3 regions of the Rhizobium sp. OAE497 genome follow, and region 3 is predicted to be linked to each of the others. Evidence: riboswitches for the same ligand, from Rfam matches in the RefSeq annotation. Region 3 holds a riboswitch; each other region holds the start of a gene.

Region 1 (4,204 bases), on a different contig from region 3:
GCTGTGCTCTGCTGGGGCTGGATCGATGCGGTGAAGAAAAGCCTGGACGAAAAGAGCTACCTCCAGCGCTATACGCCGCGCGGCAGGAAGAGCATCTGGAGCCAGATCAACGTCAACAATGTCGCCCGCCTGGTCGACGAGGGCCGGATGACCGAGCATGGCCTTCGCGAGGTCGAGGCCGCGAAAGCCGATGGGCGATGGGACCGGGCCTATGGCAGCGGCAAGGACCTGAAGATCCCCGACGATCTGCAGGCGGCGATCGATGCCGATCCCAAGGCGCAAGCGATGCTTGCGGCGCTCAGCGCGCAAAACCGCTTCGCGCTAGCCTTCCGCGTGCACAATATGAAGACGCCCGCGGGCCGCGAGCGGAAGATCGCCACCTTCGTCGAGATGCTGGCGAAAGGCGAGACGATCTATCCGCAGACAAGGAAGCCGAAGGTCTGAATCTTAGAGATCGGCCTTGTCCCAGAGCGCGTGGAAGTGCTGCACCGGGCCGTGGCCGGAACCGACGGTGAGCGTATCGGCAACCGCAACGGCATCGGCGAGATAGCGCTTGGCGATCGCGACCGCTGCTTCAGGCGTTTTGCCCTTCGCAAGCTCGGCCGCCAAGGCGCTCGACAGCGTGCAGCCGGTGCCGTGCGTATTCTTCGTCGGAACCCTTGGCGCCTCGAACCAGGTGATATGGTCCGCGCTTGCCAGCACATCGGGGCTGTCAGTGCCGCCGAGATGGCCGCCTTTCAACAGTACCATGCGCGGTCCGCGATCCAGCAGTTTGCGCGCCTGCTGCTGCATGGCATCGCGGTCTTGGGCATGATCCTCGCCGAGCAGCGCCGCCGCTTCGGGCAGGTTTGGGGTCAGCATCGTTGCCAGCGGCAGAAGACGGTCGGTGAGCGCGCCGATCGCGGCGATATCGAGGAGGGCGGCACCGCCCTTGGCGATCATCACGGGGTCGAGCACCAGCGGGATGCCGCGATGCGGATGCAGCGCATCGGCAATTGCCTCAGCGATCCCGGCATTGGCTATCATGCCGATCTTGACGGCATCGACGCGGACATCGGCAAAGACCATGCGGATCTGCTCGGCGACGAAATCCGGCGAGACGGTCTGCACTGCCGAGACGCCGGTGGTGTTCTGCGCAGTCAAGGCGGTGAGCACAGCCATGCCATAGGTGCCGCGGGCGGAGAATGCCTTGAGGTCGGCCTGGATGCCCGCGCCGCCCGATGGGTCGGAGCCGGCGATCGAGAGAACGTTGCGGATCATTGTCCTGCCTTTCTGATGCGTTCGGCGATTGCAGCCGTCGCCGCTTGTGGATCCGGCTGGCCACAGATCGCCGAGACGACCGCAAGCCCTTCAGTGCCCGTTGCGAGCACTGGCTCCACATGTTCCGCCTTCAGGCCGCCGATTGCCACTGAGCGAACCGGGCAGACACGAACCAGCTCCTCCAGACCTGCGATGCCGATCGGTTGCTTGTGATCCGGCTTGGTCGCCGTCGCGAAAACGGGGCCGATCCCCGCATAGTCGACGATCGCGGGATCTACGGCTGCGGCAAGTTCAGGCGTCTCGACGGAGAGGCCGAGAATCATATCAGGCCCGATGCGGCGGCGGGCCTCGGCGGCGCCGAGGTCTTCCTGGCCGATATGCAGCCCATCGGCGTTGAGCGCGATTGCCGCTTCGACGTCGTCATTGACGACAAGCAGTGCTCCGCTTCCTGACAGGACCCGCTGCAGTGCCCGGCCCGTCTCGATCATCTGCCGGGTACTCGCCGTCTTGTCGCGCAGCTGCACGATGGTCGCCCCACCGGCAACCGCTGCACGAGCGGTCTCGACAAGCCCGTACCCGGCGCAGAGCTCCGGGTCTAGGACGAGATAAAGGGAGAGGTTGAAGCTCTTCACGCCTGGCTGATCCTTGCTGCGGCGTCGAGCGCCGGACCATCGAGCGCGGCAAGCGCATCGAGGAAACGCCAGGAGAAGGAGCCAGGGCCCTTGGCTTCCTGTGCCGCCTGTTCGCCGGCAACGGCAAACATTGCGAGAGCGGCAACCGTCGCATCGAAGGTCTCGTCAGGGGCGATCGCAGCGAAGGCGCCGGTCAGGCAGGTCAGCGAGCAGCCGAGCGCGGTGATCTGCGGCATCAGCGGCGAGCCGCCGGAAATGCGAACGGCGCGGGTGCCGTCAGTAACGAAGTCGACCGGGCCGGTGACCGCGACAACGGCGCCATATTGCGCCGCGATGCTGCCGGCGGCCCCTTCCGCCTGCTCGACGGGATCGCGGCTATCGACGCCCTGGCCGCGGCTTTCGCTGCCGGCCAGCGCGATGATTTCGGATGCATTGCCGCGGATGATCGCCGGGTTGAGGTCGAGAAGTGCGGCGACGCTTTCGCGGCGAAAGCCCGTGGCGTAATGCGCCACGGGGTCGAGAACCCAGGGCTTGCCGTTGCGCGCAGCAGCCTTCGCCGCCTGTTTCATGCCGCTGACCCAGGCGGGCGAGAGCGTGCCGATATTGATGGTCAGTGCACCGGAGAATGCGGCGAATTCACCGGCTTCCTCTTCGGCATGGACCATGGCGGGCGAGGCGCCCGCGGCCAGCACGACATTGGCGGCGATGTTCATCGCGACATAGTTGGTAATGCATTGAACGAGCGGCGGCGCGGCGCGCAGCGCGGTCAGCAATTGTCCGGGTGATCTCGAAGTCGTCATCTTGCGTCCCTTCTGGGGCGGGGCAAGACGCGGGAGGCCTGACGAACGAAAGCGAAGGGCCTCGAGCGACTCCCTCCGCCAGCATTATCTGGTTCAGGTTCGAAGGGTACTTCTCAGCCCGCCTTTCGGCGAACGCCCCTGTCTCTCAACACCACGGTCATCGCAAATTATCGGCGGCTTGTCACGCCCTATCAGTTGAGCCGGGCTTCCCCGCTGACGATGCGCTGCTCGTCGGCGCCGAAGAGATGTACGGCATCGTGAATGGGCGCCACCTTCAGGACATCGCCGGGTGCTGCCCTGATCCGCTCGCGGAAGACGCAGCTGATCGTCTGCGCGCCGAGCCGGGCGATCACCAGTGTTTCCGATCCGGTGGGCTCGACGACGACGGTGGTGATCTCGATGCCATTTGGGTCGAGCTGCAAATGCTCCGGGCGGATCCCATAGGTCACCGCGTCGGCGGGGCGACGGTCGCTCGGCAGGGTGATGCCATCCTCGGTGCGGAAGCCCGCATCCGTCATGCTGCCCTTGATGAAGTTCATCGCGGGCGAGCCGATGAACCCGGCGACGAAGAGATTGTTGGGGCGGTCATAGAGGTCGAGCGGCGAGCCCGACTGCTCGATGCGGCCGTCTCTCATGACGACGATCTTGTCGGCCATGGTCATCGCTTCGATCTGGTCGTGGGTGACGTAGATCGTTGTCGTCTGCAGCCGCTGGTGCAGTTCCTTGATCTCGGAGCGCATCTGCACGCGAAGCTTGGCGTCGAGATTGGAAAGCGGCTCGTCGAACAGGAAGACGGCGGGATCGCGCACGATCGCCCGGCCCATGGCAACGCGCTGGCGCTGGCCGCCCGAAAGTTGCTTCGGATAGCGTTCGAGCAGGCTTTCGAGGCCGAGGATTTTTGCGGCATTGCCGACCCGCTTGTCGATCTCCGCCCGCGGCATGCGCTTCAGCCGCAGCGAAAAGCCCATGTTCTTGGCAACGGTCATATGCGGGTAGAGCGCGTAGTTCTGGAACACCATGGCGATGTCCCGGTCCTTCGGCGCCAGCTCGTTGACGACGTGCTTGCCGATCTGGATCTCGCCCGACGTGATGCCTTCGAGCCCGGCGATCATTCTGAGCAGCGTCGACTTTCCGCAGCCGGACGGGCCGACGAGGACGACGAATTCGCCGTCGCGGATATCGACCGAGACACCCTTGATAGCCTTGAACGCGCCGTAGTCCTTGCGAGCATTATTGACTGAAACATGAGCCATTATCGTCCTCCCCAGGCTGCGATCAAAGCTTGTCCAAGACGGTTCTGAGATAGCCGAGGCCGACGCGTTCGCCCTCCTTGCGGGCCTCCAGGTCCTTGCCCGGCCAGCCATAGGCGGCGTCCTCATGCTCGATGGAAATCGTGCCGTCGAAGCCGTAGCTGCGCGCCTGCTTCAGGAACCTCGACCAGTCGAGCAAGCCAAGACCCGGCAGCTTGTACTGCCACCAGCCCTTGCCGTGATAACCGACGGCCTGCAGCGC
Region 2 (4,204 bases), 1.1 Mb from region 3:
TCATCAGGCCGATCGAGCCGAGCACGCCGAAATCGGCAACGCGGCTGGCGACGAGGGTTGCGGCAGAGGTGTCGGTATAGGGGAGAATGTCGACCTCGATGCCGGCGTCGCGGTAGAAATTCTTCTCGCGGGCGACGTAGAGGCCAATGTGATTGGTGTTCGGCGTCCAGTCGAGGGCGACCGAGACCTTGGGGCTTGCGGCGCGGACGGCCAGCGGTGCCGCAGTGAGGGCGAGAATGCCTGCAAGCGCCGTGCGGCGGGTGATGATCGGCATGGTCATGGTTCGGCGTCTCCTTCGAAGAGCGTTGTGAGAATGCGGTTTTCGATTGCGATGACCTCGGCCTGATGCCTGCCGGGTTCCGTTCGCGGCCGGGGCAGGCCGACCTCGATTTCGAGGGTGACCCGGGCAGGGCGGGGCGAGAAGACGTAGATTCGGTCGGAGAGCAGCACGGCTTCGCGCACGTCATGGGTGATCAGGACTACCGACAGGCCGCGGCGGGCCGAGAGCGCTTCGAGGAAACGCTGCATCTTCAGCCGCGTCAGCGCATCGAGGGCGCCGAAGGGTTCGTCGAGCAGCAGGATGGGACGCTGCTGGACCACCGTCCGCAGCAGCGCGGCCCGCTGGCGCATGCCGCCGGAGAGTTCATGCGGCCAGCTGGTTTCGAAGCCGGTGAGGCCGAATTCGGCAAGCAGCGGCTCGATCTGGCACCTAGCCTCGCGGCGGGGCATGCCTGAGATTTCGAGACCGAGTGCGGCGTTGTCGATCAGCCGCCGCCAGGGCATCAGTGCGTCGCGCTGCGGCATGAAGGCGAAGGGGCGCCCGGCGGCGTCGAGCGGCTGGCCGTTCATGCGAATGCTGCCGCCGGATTTGGTGGCGCTGCCGGTCAGCAGCCGGAAGAGCGTCGATTTGCCTGCGCCGGAAGGGCCGAGGACGGAGATGAATTCGCCCTGCTTCAGGTGCAGCGAGATGCCGGCGAGCACATCGATATTGCCGAGGCGGCAGCTGAGGTTTTCGATATCGAGAAGGGGTGCACTGCTCATTCCGGGTCATCCCCGTTTGCCCGGTGCCAGGGCATGGCGAGGCGTTCGGCGAGCACGGCGAGTGAGAACAGCAAGAGCGTCAGCAGCGCGCTGACGAGGACTGCGGCAAGCACGAGATCTGCGCGGAAATTGTTCTTGGCGTTGAGGATATAGATGCCGAGCCCGCGGGCGGCACCGGCATATTCCGCGAAGATGGCGCCGACGACGGCATAGGTGATCGATATCCTGAGACCGGCGAAGAAATAGGGCAGCGATGACGGCAGGCGGGCGGCGCAGAAGCGCTTCCAGCGCGAGGCGCCCATGGTGGTCAGCAATTCCTCGATCTCCGGCTCTGTCGCCTCATAGCCGCGTGTGAGGGCCACGAGCATCGGAAAGAAGGTGACGAGGGCGACCAGCAGGATCTTCGGCATCAGGCCAAAGCCGAACCAGAGGACGATCAAGGGTGCGATGGCGACAAGCGGCAGCGTCTGGCTGATGACGAAGACAGGCATCAGCGCCGAGCGCAGGCGCGGCACGAAATCGATCAGCACCGAAAACACGAAGGCGATGAGGAGGGAGGCGGCGAAACCCGCCAGCGTCGCCTGCAATGTCGGCCAGCTATTCGCCAGCAGCGCGGCTCGTTCGGTAAAGGCCTGGGCGAGGACACGCGAGGGTGCGGGCAGCGTCGCGGGCGGGAGGCCGGCGATGCGCACATAGCTTTCCCAGGCGGCGAGCACGGCGCCGACGGACAGGATGGCGGGAAGGAAACGGGCGGCAAGGCCCGGCAACCGGACAGATCTCGGCATCGGCAGGATCCTGACGTGACGCTGGGATCAGACGGCGGAGGGGCTGTTGGCCGATACGGTCAGGTCGATCGTCACATGGCCGTTCGGCGGCCCGAAGCGCACGAAGGCTTCGTGGATCGTCGCGAAGACCGCACCGGCATCGCCCTTGACGCGGGTGCAGAAATTCTTCGAGCGGTCGAAGACGCCGGAGTTCTTAAGGAAGTCGATGCAGCCGTAGATCTCTTCCATGTGATCGCCGGTGCCCATGACATAGAGCGAGAACTGCGCGGCGGCATGGCGGCCGGTGACCGGCGCGGATGCGACCGCTTCGAGAGCCGACGCCTTGCGCTCGGCAAGCGGCAGGACCGGGCCGGTAAGGGCTTCGGTGTGGCACATGGGATCATCGGGCTCGCCGGGGCAGCCGCGGGAGATGGTGGCGCGCAGCACCGCGTGGATGGCGTCTGCCGAGCCCGCGACATAGAGATCGCGCATCGCGGCGAAGACGATATCGGGCGTGCCGACGATCAGCGTCGAGATGTCGTCGGTCTCGATTCTGAGCTTTTCGCGATAGGGATCAAGTGCCGGAAGGGCAGATAGGATGACGTCGACGAAACGGTCGGTCATCGGGTAAAGGGAAATTTGTGCGCCAGAAAACATCGCTCGCCTCGCTCCGCTGGTATTATCCAGATCAGCTAAAGAGTTTGAGGCCATGCCAGCCGCATCTCAGCCCCGGCTATACGGAGCACCCCTGTCGTTGGCGCCTTTTAAACATGCGCCGCGCGGCTTGTAAAGCGGCGATCTGACGAGGGGTAAAATTGCGCTCGGCTTTCTTTTCCCTTTCGTTTCTGCCTCTTAAATGATCTATCTGAAAGCATCAGAGCTTCATGGGAGGGGGCAGGGATGAGCGGATATGTTCTGGCGATCGATCAGGGCACGACATCGACGCGAGCGATCGTGTTCGATGGCGAGATGAAGATCGCAGGCGTGGGCCAGAAGGAGTTCACGCAGATCTATCCGCGCTCGGGATGGGTGGAACACGACCCGGAGGAAATCTGGGATTCCGTCGTCTCGACGATCCACATGGCGCTGCGCGAAGCCAAGGTGAAGGCGACCGACATTGCGGCGCTCGGGATCACCAACCAGCGCGAGACGGTCGTCGTCTGGGAACGGGAGACCGGTAAGCCGATCCAGAATGCCATCGTCTGGCAGGACCGGCGCACCGCGAGCTACTGCGAAAACCTGAAGCGCCAGGACCTCGAGAAGACCTTCACCAAGAAGACCGGCCTGATCCTCGACCCGTATTTTTCCGGCACCAAGCTCTCCTGGATGCTCGCCAATGTGAAGGGTGCGCGCGCCCGCGCCGCCAAGGGCGAGCTCTGCTTCGGCACGATCGACACGTTCCTGATCTGGCGGCTGACCGGCGGCAGGAGTTTCGTCACCGACGCGACCAATGCCTCGCGCACGCTGATGTACAACATCGCCGAGAACGAATGGGACAAGGACCTGCTTGAGATCTTGCGCGTCCCCGCCGCGATGTTGCCGGAGGTGAAGGACTGCTCGGCCGATTTCGGCATTGTCGAGAAGTCGATCCTCGGCGCCGAGATCCCGATCCTCGGCGTTGCCGGCGACCAGCAGGCGGCGACGATCGGCCAGGCCTGCTTCGAGCCCGGCATGCTGAAATCCACCTATGGCACCGGCTGCTTCGCGCTTTTGAATACCGGCTCCGACATGGTGCGCTCGAGGAACCGGCTGTTGACGACGATCGCCTATCGGCTGGATGGCGAGACGACCTATGCCTTGGAAGGTTCGATCTTCATCGCCGGGGCGGCCGTCCAGTGGCTGCGCGACGGTCTCGGCATCATCGACACGGCCGGCGAGACCGGCAAGCTTGCCGAAAGTGCCGATCCCTCGCAGGAGGTCTATCTGGTGCCTGCTTTCACGGGTCTCGGCGCTCCGCACTGGGACCCGAAGGCGCGCGGGGCGATCTTCGGCCTGACACGCAACAGCGGCCCGGCGGAGTTCGCCCGCGCCGCGCTGGAAGCCGTCTGCTACCAGACCCGCGATCTTCTCGATGCGATGCAGAAGGACTGGAAGAACGGCAGCGACGACACGGTGCTGCGCGTCGATGGCGGCATGGTCGCCTCGGACTGGACGATGCAGCGGCTCTCCGACCTGCTCGACGCACCCGTCGACCGGCCGGTGATCCTGGAGACGACGGCGCTCGGAGCTGCCTGGCTTGCCGGCAGCCGCGCCGGTGTCTGGCCGGACCGGAAGAGTTTCTCGGCCAAGTGGAAGCGCAACCGCCGCTTCGAGCCCGACATGGATGAGAAGACCCGTTCCGCCAAGCTCAAGGGGTGGAAGAATGCGGTTAAGCGGACGCTGAGCGATGCCTGATCAGG
Region 3 (4,204 bases):
CAAGCAGGATGGTGAAGGTGGTTTCCGTCATGGGCATTGCCCATAGCGCAAAGCAGGGGTCGAGGGAAAGGGGCAGGGTTCAGCCGGGCGTACCCTTGTCGCGCCGTTCGAAGGCTTTTTCATAGCCGTCGATGAAGCGCTCATAGAGCGCGGCGAAAGCATCGACGTCCTTTTCGCTCCATCCGTCGAGGATTTCGCCGATCAGCGCCATCTTCTGCGCACGGATTTCGGCAAGCAGCCGCTGGCCGATCGGCGTCATCACCACGACGATCCGGCGCGCATCGGCCTGCGATGCCGCGCGGCGAAGAATGTTGCGGCTGACCATGTCGGCAACCACGCGGCTGGCGCGTGACGGATCGATGCGCAGCATCTCCGCGATCGTCCCGACCGTCACTTCCTCCGCCGGCTGCGCGCGGCGTACGGCATCGAGCACATCGAGATGCGACAGTTCGAGATCCGGCGCAACGCTCAGGATCGCAAGACGCCCGATCAGCCTGCGGCCCGTCATGAGCTTCATGCGGGTCATGCTCTGGCCGATGCTCAAGACGCTTTCGCTTTCCAGCGACAGGGGATCGAGCTCGTGAATTCGGGCGGGTTTCTCGTTCATGCGGCAAGCATAACAGAAGGCTTTCGGGAAGGAAACATGCCTGCGTCATTCAAGTGTCATTGACATTTATATGCTTTTGTCACATAAATTGGTGATCAAGATCGGAACTGTCTTCATGGATATGCAGCTTGCCTCCCAGCCGCTCGTGACGGATCCCCGCCGCAGGCTTATTCTCTTCCTGTTTCTGATGACCGCGATGTTCATGGCAACGCTGGACAATCAGATTGTCTCGACGGCGCTGCCGACGATCGTCGGCGAATTCGGCCACCTCGAGCGCTTCGGCTGGATCGGCTCGGCCTATCTCCTGTCGCTCAGCGCCGTGATGCCCGTCTACGGCAAGCTCGGCGACCTCTTCGGCCGCAAATATGTGATGATGGCGGCGATCGCGATCTTCACCGTCGGCTCAGCGGTCTGCGGCCTGGCCGTCTCGATGAACACGCTGATTGCCGCCCGAGTACTGCAGGGCCTCGGCGGCGGCGGCATCATGGTGTCGATCTTCGCCGTCAATGCCGACCTTTTCGAGCCGCGCGAGCGCGCCCGCTACCAGAGCTATTCCAGCCTCGTGCTGATGGCCTCCAGCGCCATCGGCCCCGTTCTTGGCGGCATGATGAGCGATCTGTTCGGCTGGCGCTCGATCTTTCTTGTCAATGTCCCCATCGGTTTCGTCGTGCTTATCGGCCTGGCGCTGATGCTGCCCTACCGCAAGCCGCACCGCCGCCCTAAGATCGATTATGCCGGTGCCCTGCTCTTGGCGATGACGACCACCAGCATCGTGCTGATGGCCGATGGCAGCGAACTCTTTGGCTCGATCCTTGCGCCGCAGAGCCTCGGCATCATCGCAGCAGGCGTTGTCTGCGCCATCGCCTGGGTCTTCGTCGAGCGCCGCGCCGCCGAACCGATCGTGCCGCTGTCGCTGTTCCGCAATCCGACTTTCCCGCTGCTCTTGATCATGTCGATCACCGGCGGCGGCATCGCCATCGGCATGGCCAACTATTTCGCGCTGTTCCTGCAGACGACAACCGGCCTCTCGCCCTCGCATGCCGGCCTGCTCTTCATCATGCTGACCGGCGGTCTTGTCTGCGGTTCGTTGTTTGCCGGCCGCACCATCTCGCGCACCGGCCGCTACAAGCCCTTCGCCATCGCCAGCCTCTCCTGCAGCGCCATCGCTTTCGCGTTGCTGACGCAGGTTCACGCTGGAACGCCCCTACCAGTTATCGGCCTGCTGATGGCCCTGCACGGCATCGGCATCGGCCTCGCACAGCAGGTTCCGATCATCGGCGTTCAAAACGCGGCTCCGGCCCGTGACGTCGGCGCTGCCACCGGTTCGGTGACGCTGTCGCGCATGGGTGGCGCCTCGATTGCCATCTCCATCTATGGCGCGATCATCGGCTCGCAACTCGCCAAGGTCGGCGTCTCCATCCCCGGTGTCGCCGATATCGAACAGCTGACGCCGAAGATGATGGCGGCATTGCCGGAAGCCAGCCGACAGGCGGTGGCCGATGCCTATTCGGCGGCCTTCACGCCGCTCTTCATGACGTCCTGCGCCTTCGCCCTGATCGGCCTGATCGCAGCGCTTTTGCTCAAGCCGGTACAGCTGCCGCGCCACGGCGAAGCGAAGACGTCTGCGGCTGCAGCTGAAGCAGCCGAGTGACCTGACGAGGGCGAGCTTCGCCCTTGTCATAAAGCCGTCACCGCTATACATCTGCGAACGCTCTAACGGGGTGCCCGTGTCCCCAAGGACAGCTGGCTGAGAGGCTTCAAGCCAACCCGCGGAACCTGATCCGGTTAACACCGGCGGAGGGATTAGATGCGCGCGTGACACCAGGCACCGCCCTTTTCCCGTGAAACAACTTGTATAGGAGGAGGCGCGCCATGCCCGGCCGCAAACCATTGATCGCACTTTTCGCTACGGCGCTTCTCGCCGTTACCTCGGCCATCGCTCCCGCTCAGGCCGCAGACAAGACGCTGACGGTCTATACCTACGAAAGCTTTACCTCCGAATGGGGTCCTGGCCCCAAGGTCAAGGAAGCCTTCGAGAAGACCTGCGCCTGCACCGTCAACTTCGTCAGCGTCGCCGATGGCGTCGCCCTTCTCTCGCGTGTCAAGCTCGAGGGGGCCTCGACGAAGGCCGACGTCGTGCTCGGCATCGACACCAACCTGATCACCGAAGCCAAGGATACGGGCCTGTTTGACGCCAGCGGCGTCGATACCAGCGCCTTGAAGGTGCCCGGCGATTTCAAGGACGATGTCTTCGTTCCCTATGACTACGGCCACTTCGCCATCATCTACGACACGCATACGATAAAGAACCCGCCGAAAAGCATGCAGGAACTGGTCGACGGCGACCCGTCGCAGAAGATCGTCATCGAGGATCCGCGCACGTCTACGCCGGGCCTCGGCCTGCTGCTTTGGGTGAAGTCCGTTTACGGCGACAAGGCGCCGGAAGCCTGGGCTAAGCTCAAGAACCGCATCCTGACGGTAACGCCCGGCTGGTCGGAAGCCTATGGCCTGTTCACCAAGGGCGAGGCGCCGATGGTGCTCTCCTATACGACGTCCCCCGCCTACCACATGGTCGCTGAAAACACCGACCGCTATCAGGCCGCCGCCTTCGCTGAGGGACACTACATCCAGATCGAAGTCGCCGGACTGCTGAAGAACGCGCCAGATAAGGATCTTGCCCGCGACTTCCTGAAATTCATGGTCACCCCGGGCTTCCAGGACACGATCCCAACCAACAACTGGATGATGCCGGTCTCGGCGACCTCCACGCCCCTGCCGGATGCTTTCGGCAAGCTCGTCAATCCCTCCAAGACTTTCCTGATGTCGCCGGATGACGTCGCCAAGAACCGCAAGGCCTGGATCGACGAGTGGCTCGCGGCGATGAGCATGAACTGATGCTGCAGACGGCGGCGGAACGGCGAAATGCATTGGCGGGCGGCGCAATTGCGCTCGCCGCCATCCTGCTTTTCATCGGTATCGCTGCCGTTTCGCTTGCCGCCTCCGGCGGGGGCGCTGCCTTTGCCGGGATCATTTCCGATCCCTATATCCTCCGCGTCCTGCGCTTCACGCTGCTGCAGGCCGTCCTCTCCACGCTGCTATCGGTTTTCCTGGCGATCCCTGTCGCGCGGTCGCTCGCCCGCCAGCCGCAATTTCCCGGCCGCATCTGGATCATCCGGCTGATGGCGGTGCCGATGGGACTGCCCGTCCTGATCGGCGCGCTCGGCCTGATCGGCATCTGGGGCAGGCAGGGCCTGCTCAACAGCGCGCTGACGAAACTCGGCCTCGCCGAACCCGTCAGCATCTATGGCCTAACCGGCATCCTGCTTGCCCACGTCTTCTTCAACCTGCCGCTGGCCTGCCGGCTGATGCTTGCCGGTCTTGAACGGCTGCCCTCTGAATACTGGCTGATGGCGGGCAATCTCGGCATGCGTCCGCGCGCCATCTTCCGTTTCATCGAATGGCCGGCCATCCGCGGCCTGATCCCCGGCGTCGCCGGACTGATCTTCATGCTCTGCGCCACGAGCTTCACGCTGGTGCTGACCCTCGGCGGCGGTCCTGCGGCAACGACGGTCGAGGTCGCGATCTACCAGTCGCTTC

The links. A riboswitch is a leader RNA that binds a small molecule or an ion and turns the genes downstream of it on or off. The one in region 3 is predicted to bind thiamine pyrophosphate.
Region 1: linked by a shared signal. The riboswitch ahead of thiM (hydroxyethylthiazole kinase) and the one ahead of thiB (thiamine ABC transporter substrate binding subunit) in region 3 are both predicted to bind thiamine pyrophosphate.
Region 2: linked by a shared signal. The riboswitch ahead of ABIE40_RS13715 (YkoF family thiamine/hydroxymethylpyrimidine-binding protein) and the one ahead of thiB (thiamine ABC transporter substrate binding subunit) in region 3 are both predicted to bind thiamine pyrophosphate.

The regions. Positions count from the first base shown of each region.
Region 1 covers NZ_JBEPOA010000002.1:1,366,217-1,370,420, reverse strand. Annotated here, with positions in the region: gene ABIE40_RS25935 (YdeI/OmpD-associated family protein) at 1-444, shown strand, start outside; gene thiD (bifunctional hydroxymethylpyrimidine kinase/phosphomethylpyrimidine kinase) at 448-1,260, opposite strand; gene thiE (thiamine phosphate synthase) at 1,257-1,892, opposite strand; gene thiM (hydroxyethylthiazole kinase) at 1,889-2,692, opposite strand; TPP riboswitch at 2,746-2,842, opposite strand; gene ABIE40_RS25915 (ABC transporter ATP-binding protein) at 2,884-3,945, opposite strand; gene ABIE40_RS25910 (sugar phosphate isomerase/epimerase family protein) at 3,968-4,204, opposite strand, start outside.
Region 2 covers NZ_JBEPOA010000001.1:2,673,390-2,677,593, reverse strand. Annotated here, with positions in the region: gene ABIE40_RS13730 (ABC transporter substrate-binding protein) at 1-274, opposite strand, end outside; gene ABIE40_RS13725 (ABC transporter ATP-binding protein) at 277-1,041, opposite strand; gene ABIE40_RS13720 (ABC transporter permease) at 1,038-1,826, opposite strand; gene ABIE40_RS13715 (YkoF family thiamine/hydroxymethylpyrimidine-binding protein) at 1,854-2,462, opposite strand; TPP riboswitch at 2,454-2,565, opposite strand; gene glpK (glycerol kinase GlpK) at 2,706-4,199, shown strand; gene ABIE40_RS13705 (acyltransferase family protein) at 4,200-4,204, opposite strand, start outside.
Region 3 covers NZ_JBEPOA010000001.1:3,723,714-3,727,917, forward strand. Annotated here, with positions in the region: gene ABIE40_RS18610 (thiamine diphosphokinase) at 1-37, opposite strand, end outside; gene ABIE40_RS18615 (MarR family winged helix-turn-helix transcriptional regulator) at 80-607, opposite strand; gene ABIE40_RS18620 (MDR family MFS transporter) at 723-2,258, shown strand; TPP riboswitch at 2,315-2,427, shown strand; gene thiB (thiamine ABC transporter substrate binding subunit) at 2,480-3,502, shown strand; gene thiP (thiamine/thiamine pyrophosphate ABC transporter permease ThiP) at 3,502-4,204, shown strand, end outside.